DNA from 2 places in the Gelidimonas denitrificans genome. Region 1 is predicted to be linked to the other one. Evidence: riboswitches for the same ligand, from Rfam matches in the RefSeq annotation. Region 1 holds a riboswitch; the other holds the start of a gene.
The links. A riboswitch is a leader RNA that binds a small molecule or an ion and turns the genes downstream of it on or off. The one in region 1 is predicted to bind cobalamin.
Positions count from the first base shown of each region.

Region 2: it holds a riboswitch for cobalamin, as region 1 does, so the genes downstream of both, FKCLFG_RS05965 (TonB-dependent receptor) here and bluB (5,6-dimethylbenzimidazole synthase) in region 1, are expected to answer to the same signal.

Region 1 covers NZ_CM146350.1:2,279,119-2,283,298, reverse strand. The annotation lists gene FKCLFG_RS10635 (hypothetical protein) at 1-24, shown strand, start outside; gene FKCLFG_RS10630 (hypothetical protein) at 40-564, shown strand; gene fur (ferric iron uptake transcriptional regulator) at 817-1,251, shown strand; gene FKCLFG_RS10620 (hypothetical protein) at 1,296-1,808, shown strand; gene bluB (5,6-dimethylbenzimidazole synthase) at 1,719-2,459, opposite strand; cobalamin riboswitch at 2,503-2,690, opposite strand; tRNA gene FKCLFG_RS10610 (tRNA-Met) at 3,793-3,869, opposite strand; gene miaA (tRNA (adenosine(37)-N6)-dimethylallyltransferase MiaA) at 4,120-4,180, opposite strand, start outside.
Region 2 covers NZ_CM146350.1:1,266,650-1,270,829, reverse strand. The annotation lists gene panC (pantoate--beta-alanine ligase) at 1-36, shown strand, start outside; gene FKCLFG_RS05980 (hypothetical protein) at 72-200, opposite strand; gene FKCLFG_RS05975 (DUF3563 family protein) at 438-722, opposite strand; gene cysK (cysteine synthase A) at 1,065-1,997, opposite strand; cobalamin riboswitch at 2,256-2,489, shown strand; gene FKCLFG_RS05965 (TonB-dependent receptor) at 2,561-4,180, shown strand, end outside.

The DNA.
Region 1 (4,180 bases):
ATGCCGCAGGTCGTGCGACATTAAAAAGAGGGGCAGGCAATGTGCAAACACAATACAGAAGCCGTCACAGGTATCGCCATGCATGCCGATACCGTAGCGTTGCAGCCGTTAACGATGGGATCGCGCCGGCGTCGACTTTGGGAATTGCCCATCCATGCGTTCTGCCCTGTGGTGGGAGTATGTTTGCCCATCAGCGCATTGCGCCGCCTGGTTGACAAGGCCCTAGGCGAGCAGGTCCAGGCAGACGATTATGCGTTGCATTGTTGTGTGATCGCCGAATGCAAATCCCGCACACCGATAGCAGAACGATTGCAGCGCGAGTTAGATCGTCGCTATGCATATTCTCAGCGCCTTGCCTCACAAGCAAAAACTACGGATGCTCTCGGTCAGTGGTGGTCAAGCTGCCAACAGGGCAATGAGATTGCTGGTGCGCTTTGGGCTACGCTGACGCATCCGTGCTGCGATGTGGCGCTGGAGGAGCGGGTATTAAGCAATATTCACATGTTGCAGCATCAGGTCGGTGCCGCGCATCGGGCCGATGCACAGAGATTTGCGGGGAACTGATTGAGGAGAACGGGGTGCTGACGCGCGAACTCGGGGAGCGCAGTACCCGCGTCATCACGGAGAAGAGCGCTCATATTGAAGCGTTGTGTATTCATTGAGAAACCGAGTGCGAGCAGTCTGGCGCGTTGCCTCAAATACATTGAGCAATCCATAGCGGTGAACAGTGAGATGACCGCCGGTACGGTAGGCGAAGTCGACAAAGTGCATATTTGATTTAAAAATGGAATAACAGCACTGAAAAGAGCAGGCACTATGAACAGTAATGAATTGAGAAAAACCGGGCTCAAAACCACCTTGCCCAGGTTAAAGGTGCTGGAGGTGATCCGCGCTAGCGAATCGCGGCATCTGAGTGCCGATGACGTGTATCAACTCCTGGTAGAACAAGGTTTCGATGTCGGCCTCGCTACTGTCTATCGCGTGTTGTCGCAACTGGAGATGGTTGGAATTCTCTCGCGCAATATCTTCGATTCAGGCAAGGCGATCTTTGAGCTCAACGAGGGTGGTCACCACGACCACCTGATCTGTTTGACTTGTGGTCGCGTGGATGAATTCCAAGACGAGGTCATCGAATCGCGCAAGCAAAAAGTGGCAACCATCAACGGCTATCAAGTGACGATGCATCGCCTTTCTTTGTATGGGATTTGCCCGCATTGCAGTGCGGTACCCATCAAAGTTGCGACTGCCTAGGAACGCAATGCGGGGGTGTACGCGCTGATAGACAGCAAAAAACGATGTCGCTGAACAAGGGAGGAGTTCTCGATCCCGTCTTGCCTACGCAAGCCGTGCCTACGATTACGCGTCGCGGCCTTGACGAGACTTCTTCCCGTATAGACGAAAAAGCGCCACCGCTGCTGTCGCGCGACGGGACCAGCAGCGGCAGCGGCAGCGCCGCCGCCATCGAGCAAGCGATTGCGCCGAAAGGCGGCATCCATGTGGTGCAGTCGGTTGCCGATCTGCCGCCACCAGCGCAGGCGCAGTTGGCCGATACGATGCGCGCCGGCACCTCCGGTTTCTTCGTCCAGAAAACGCAGGTGGTGTACCTGATCGCCGACCGTCTGCACGACGCTGCACGTGCACAGTTCGTGCTCGGGTATGAAGTGCTGGGCCACTACGGAATGCGCACGGTGTTGCAGGAAGTGCCCCTGAACCAGCAGTTATTCCTGCGCGGCTGCCTGGTCGCGTCGCAAGTGCCCGATCAGGGCTTGCTGGTCATCATGATTGCCCCACTGGTTGAAATAGACTAGGTTTTCAATCGGCAGCCGGGGTAACCATCCGGCACTTTCCAGTTCCGGTTTGGCATAAAAATGGCTGACATAGCCGACGCACAGATAAGCAATGGGTGTGATGCGCTTCGGAATTCCCAGTGCTTGCTGCAGTGCGGCCTGGTTGAAAATGCTGACCCAGCCTACACCCAGACCCTCGGCCCGGGCGGCCAGCCACAGGTTTTGTACCGCACATACGCTGCTGTACAGGTCCATGGTCTTCATTTGGGTGCGTCCGATTACCACTGGACCGGTGCGCTCGCGGTCACAGGTGATGCAGATGCCGACGGGCGACTCCAGAATCCCTTCCAGTTTCAGGGTCCGATAGACGTCGCGTTTGTCTCCCTCGAACATTTCTGCTGCTTCGGCATGGGCTATGGCAAAGGCATCATGCACCCGGCGCTTGACTTGGTCCGACTGGATTACCAGAAAATTCCAAGGCTGCATGAAGCCGACCGATGGCGCGTAGTGGGCGGCGGTCAGGACACGGCTCAGTACTTCATCGGGAACCGGCGTCGGCAAAAACTGGCCGCGCACATCGCGGCGGGAAAAAATGGCGTGATAGACCGCGTCACGTGCTTCGTCTGTAAAGGCGTGTGTATCCTGGATGGCTTGCGCCGGCATTGTTTTCATGACATTCCCCTAGCGTGAAAATAGATGCGCTGCCTGGCCGTGCAGCTTGATGGTTTTTCAGGCCGGTCTTCTGACTCGGATTCATCTGAACCAGGCGCCTTCCCGGCATACGCCAGTGGCATCTCGCCTGGTTCATCCTCCTTACAGCGTTGGGCACGTGGCGGAATCACACCGCCTTCCCGATTCTCCTGTCGCCTTGCAGCGACGGGCACCTGAAAGCCGCCATCATCAAGGTGAAGCAAGGATTATGTCAAGGCAGGACATTAATTCTTTATGGCAACAAACCGCCATATTTGTGACATTTGGTCATAAAAAATAGTGTTGAAAAAACGGTCGTTTTTGAACAGATGGCTTATGCCCGCTTTCTGTGGATAACCTTGCGTACAGCCAACCACATCCGCGCGCAATCCCAATGCCGGCGTCGATCTTCTGGCGAGCCTACAAAACAGGCAGCTTGGACAAGTCCCCGACAAAGCTCGCCATCCAAATGTTTTTGTAAGAACAATCGTGTGCATCAATGGGGCGTGGGAGGGGCTGGACAGAAGGGGCCACTTTGAAACTCCGGAGTCTCCATGGTGCCGCGTCCATGGTGGCAGACTGTAGGGGCCCTCCAAAATTGGTTATGCCCACCAAAGCATCATGCAGCGATTTAAGCGACTCAATTATGAGTTGGTTGATTTTTGGGCTTTATGTCATAGCTTCACCGAACCACTGGCATGGCCGGGCTGATGCTGATAATGCAGGCACTCGGTGCTTCAGCCTAGTCGTAATCGAAGCTGATCGTGCGTAATCGATCAATTTGTTCGTCAACGAGAAAATGGCGGTGCTGGGTCGGGCATTTTGCAGACAAGCAGAATTTCGGTAACGCTGAGTATGTTGGACGGATTTCAAATCTAACCGAGCCGGGTTCAAGTGCGCCGAACCCGGTGGAGGCGGGATGCCGCTGGGGTGCTGCCCGTGTAACGTTTTTGTGCCGCTGTCGAGGACACAGGCACATAAATTGTTGCAGACTGGCCCCGTGAACTATGTGCAGGTGCGCAAGATCGTGGCCAGCATCAGGAGCGAACCGAACGACACTTTCACCTTTGATTCGGCATCCTGGACGATTAACGCATGCATCTGCTGACACAGGGGCAGGGGAGTGGCTAATTTGGGTATTTTGCTGGTATCCACTTTGCTGGCGCGAGTTGGTATTCGCAAAAATACCAGCATAAAATCTGGCTGTTAACTGCCAAACTTTGGCGCAACGGGCGTAAAAAAACCCCTAAGTGATTGATTTCTTAGGGGCTTTTCATGCAAACTTGCGGTGGTTTGCGGTGGTTTGCGGTGTCTTTGGTAGTGATAGGTGGACTTGAACCACCGACCCCAGCATTATGAATGCTGTGCTCTAACCAACTGAGCTATATCACCACTAGTTTATGCGGCTACTGTCGTAACCGGCATTATTCAGGCCAAATATACTGCCAGAACAACTAAGCCCTGCATTATGACAAACGACTTTTTCTCTGTCAAGAAAATTGTCGCGCCTGTCAGGGCAGTTGCATGAAAGCATTTGGTCTAACTACTGAATCCGGTCCACGAAAAGCATGAAGAAAGCGTGATGACAACGGATCACTGCGTCGGATGGGTTGCATCATCCTACTAATCTGGCGTGCATGATTTAAGTCGCTTGATTGATGTGCAGCAATGCCTGATCGATCGCGTTTGGATTGAGGCAATCC
Region 2 (4,180 bases), 1.0 Mb from region 1:
GGCGTCACACGCTTGATCGACAACCTCGAAATCTGAGGAAACTCTCAATTCAATTTTTGTCCCAGCATCAACTACTCGATGTTGTAACGCATTATTTTCAGGTAAGTGGACGCAGCGTCCTGCGGGCTGGACAAAGCGTTCGCGTAGAGCGTGGCACCCATGGTGACGCCTGCTCCTGCTCCGCTGCTGAGTTGTTGCACGCGAGTGCACTAAAAACATGCACATTACCAACGTCTCAACGGCGCAGCGCGACTTCAGTTCGCGTGCACTGCGTCAACCAGTTAATTGATTTTTAACGTTAGCCTGCTATTGCGCTGGATGCACCAAAACCTGACGATTATGGACCGGGCTCAGTGAAGTTTGATTTTTTTCAATTTCATTACATGGGCTATGGAGCCTGAATTGCGCATGAAAACCACAAAACACACCAGACCAGATCAGTAGTACCTTGAATTGTTGCCCCATTGGCTGGAATTATTAGAACGCATGTTCTCAAATTGTTTCATCCGATGTTCCAGATCATAGATATCGGACGCATCAGCCAAATAAGCTTCTTTCCGCTCCATATCCTTGCGCTCAATCCTTTGGCCCAAGCGTTTGAAAAATCCCATCGGTTTGCGTTCTGCGCCGACGTTAGCCGCAACAGGAACCAGTCGCGCATATATGAACTGCAGAATGTTGAATCTGGGTGAACTACTTGCTGGGTGCGTATGGATGGACATAATTTACTCCTTCTGTGTAATCTAAAATGCTGCAATGCAGTATAAGTATAGGCACAGAAAGATATAAATCAAATTATGTTTAACTATACGTTTTATTCATAAAAAGAATATCTTAAGGTAGATGATTTACCGTAACAAAATTAACTTCGAAGCAAAATTCTTGTAAAAACCAGAAAAAAACAAGAAAAAATTGCTTCAAAGTAGAGAAACCAGCAACTGCGGAATAACAGCATTCACATAATTTAAAATACCCAATAAATAATTTATGTATAGGCTGAGACTTGCCGTATAAGAATTATTCCGCAACGCAACATAATCCGCCCTACTTGCCTTTGGTCCCGATCAATCCATCAGATCGGCATACAGCGCCGTACTCAGATAGCGTTCGCCAAAGGATGGAATGATGGTAACGATCATTTTTCCGGCATTCTCCGGACGGCGCGCAACTTCCAGCGCAGCCCAGAGCGCAGCGCCGGATGAAATGCCAACCAGCAAACCTTCTTCGCGCGCGGCACGGCGGGCGAATGTGAACGCGTCGTCATTCTTGACCCGTATGACTTCATCGTAAATCTGCGTGTTCAGGATATCCGGCACAAAACCGGCGCCGATCCCTTGAATCAAGTGCGGGCCTTTGGTGCCGCAGGACAACATCGGCGAACCATCCGGCTCCACTGCAATCACCTGGAAGCCGGGCTTGCGTGCTTTCAATACTTCACCCACGCCGGTAATGGTGCCACCGGTGCCGACCCCGGCCACCAGAATATCGGCCTGGCCGTCGGTATCGTTCCAGATTTCCTCAGCCGTAGTGCGGCGATGCACTTCTGGATTGGCCGCATTCTTGAATTGTTGCGGCAAGAAGTAGCGCGCATCTGACGCCACCAACTCCTCGGCCTTCCTGATGGCGCCCGGCATGCCTTCGCTGCCCGGCGTAAGCACCAATTCCGCACCGTAAGCACGCAGCAGCATGCGCCGCTCGCGGCTCATGGTGTCGGGCATGATCAACATGCAGCGATAGCCGCGCGCCGCGCACACCATGGCCAGCGCGATGCCGGTGTTGCCGCTGGTCGGCTCAACAATGATGGTGTCGGGTTTGATCAGGCCGGCCTGCTCTGCGGCCTCGATCATAGACACGCCGATGCGGTCCTTGACACTGTGCGCCGGACTGTAAAATTCCAGTTTGGCAAGCACGGTGGCAACCGCGCCCTGCGCCATGCGGTTGATACGGACCAAAGGCGTATTGCCAACCAGTGCGGTGACATCGTTTGCGATTTTCATGGATAAGCTCTCTAGCCCATTATGGGCATGTAATTAGCGATTTTTAGCGTGCGATTTATGCCGTGAGATGCCCGTTTCGTAATTCTGGAAAAACCTTACAAATCGGTATCTTCCGGATTTTTAGTAACGTTTTAACAATTAACATACTTGCCCAAAGCAAACAATAAAATACTCTATTTACCGCGCCAATCCATGCGGATTGACAAAATACCAGCACAAGATTTTTAGAGCGCGGTTGTTGCAAGCTGGGCTTGCGGCATACAATACGCACGTTTTGGTGCCCGCAGACATCCCCATGTCTGCAGTTAAACGGGAAACACGGCGTAGATGACACCCTCGTCCGCCAACGTGTGCTGCCCCCGCAACGGTAAAACAAGCGTCACTATGAATTTCAGTGACAAACCGCCTCTCAGGACCACTGTGCAACTCGCACGGGAAGGTGAGACGGTTTGGCTTGTCAGCCCGGATACCGGCCAGAATAGGTGGAAGCGCGCGAACCCGCACTTTCGTTGATTCCGGCTTGCGGGGACGCAGGCCGGGGGATTTTTATTTGAAACGACATCATGATTTTCTCCACCCTCCCCAGCCGCACGCCGGCCTGGAAGCCGCTTGCGCTGGCGTCTGCCTTATCTGCCTGCTGCATCGCTCCGGCATCAGCCCAAACCAATAACGATAAAACGCTGGCGCCGGTTATGGTGACGGCTTCACGTTTTGCGAACGATCCTGCATTCAGTCCGATCGGTGCGACAGTTATCACAGCCGACCAAATTCGTGAGGCCGGTGCCGATAATGTCAATGAAGCGATCCGCAAAATAGGCGGCGTGTATGGCCGCCAGAATCTTTTTGGGACGCAGGATTTTTCTCTCGATATGCGTGGCTTCGGCACCACCAGCGATAACAATCTGGTGGTTATGGTTGACGGTGTCCGACTTTCGGAAAGCGAGTTTGGCGGAGCGGTTTTTTCTTCCATTCCTATTGAAACCGTTGAACGCATCGAAATCGTGCGCGGCGGGAGCAGCGTGCTGTATGGAGATGGTGCAACTGGCGGCGTGATCCATATCATCACCAAGCGTCCACAATTGAATGCGACGCATGGTTCCGTGACGGCCGAAATCGGCCAGTTCAACCACAAAGCTGTACGTGCCTCCGTCGCGAAAGGCTGGGATGGATTCTCTCTGGATGCCAACGTCAGCAAGCTGGAGTCCGACAACTACCGCGACAACAATGCGGTGAACCAGGAAAATTTCAGCGGTGGTGCGCAATGGGCGTCAAACGAGGGACGAGTCGGCTTGCGGGTGGATATCGCGCGTCAGGATTCCCGTTTGGCGGGCGGGCTTACTTTGGAGCAATTTGAAAAAAATCCGCGCCAAACCCTTAAGCCGGATGATTTTGCTTCCATCGACACCAACCGCTACACGGCTTTCATCGAGCGCAAATTTGGCGCTTGGGAAGCCGCGGCCGAGTTGTCGCACCGTGAAAGAACCACTAATTTTGGAAGCGGTGGTACACCAAACTTTATTCTCAAGGGAAAGCAGACCCAGTTTTCGCCGCGCATACGTAATGTCACGGCACAAGGCAGCATGACCAACGAACTGGTCGCTGGATTCGATTTCCTAGACTGGAGTCGCGACACAGACTTTGAACATGCCACCCAGAAATCAAAAGCGGTTTACGCGCGTGACGAGATCCGTGTGGGTCCAGCCCGCGTGGCTCTAGGCGCACGCCACGAAATCTTCGACAAGGATTCTGTCGATCCGGCAGGCGGAACCAACTACACCAAATCGCACTCCCTCAATGCTTGGGAACTGCAGGGCAGCTATGACGTCACTTCTATGGTCAACCTTTTCGCCAAGACCGGCAGGAGTTTCCGCGTAGCCAATGTCGATGAAAACGGCTTCACGCCAGTCTTCAATACGCCGCTCGAAGCACAAATCTCGCGCGATCTGGAGCTCGGCGGCAGCATCGGCGACGCCGGTAAAAAAGTTACGGTCAGACTGTTCCAGCATCGTTTGAAAAACGAAATTTTCTTCGATCCGACGGTAGGCTTGTTTGGCGCCAACACCAATCTCGACCCAACCCGTCGCCAAGGAGTGGAAATTGAAGCCAGCACGCGCCTGGCAACCGCTTTCATGCTATCGGCCAACTTGCAACATGTTTCCGCCAAATTTACTGATGGCCCCAAT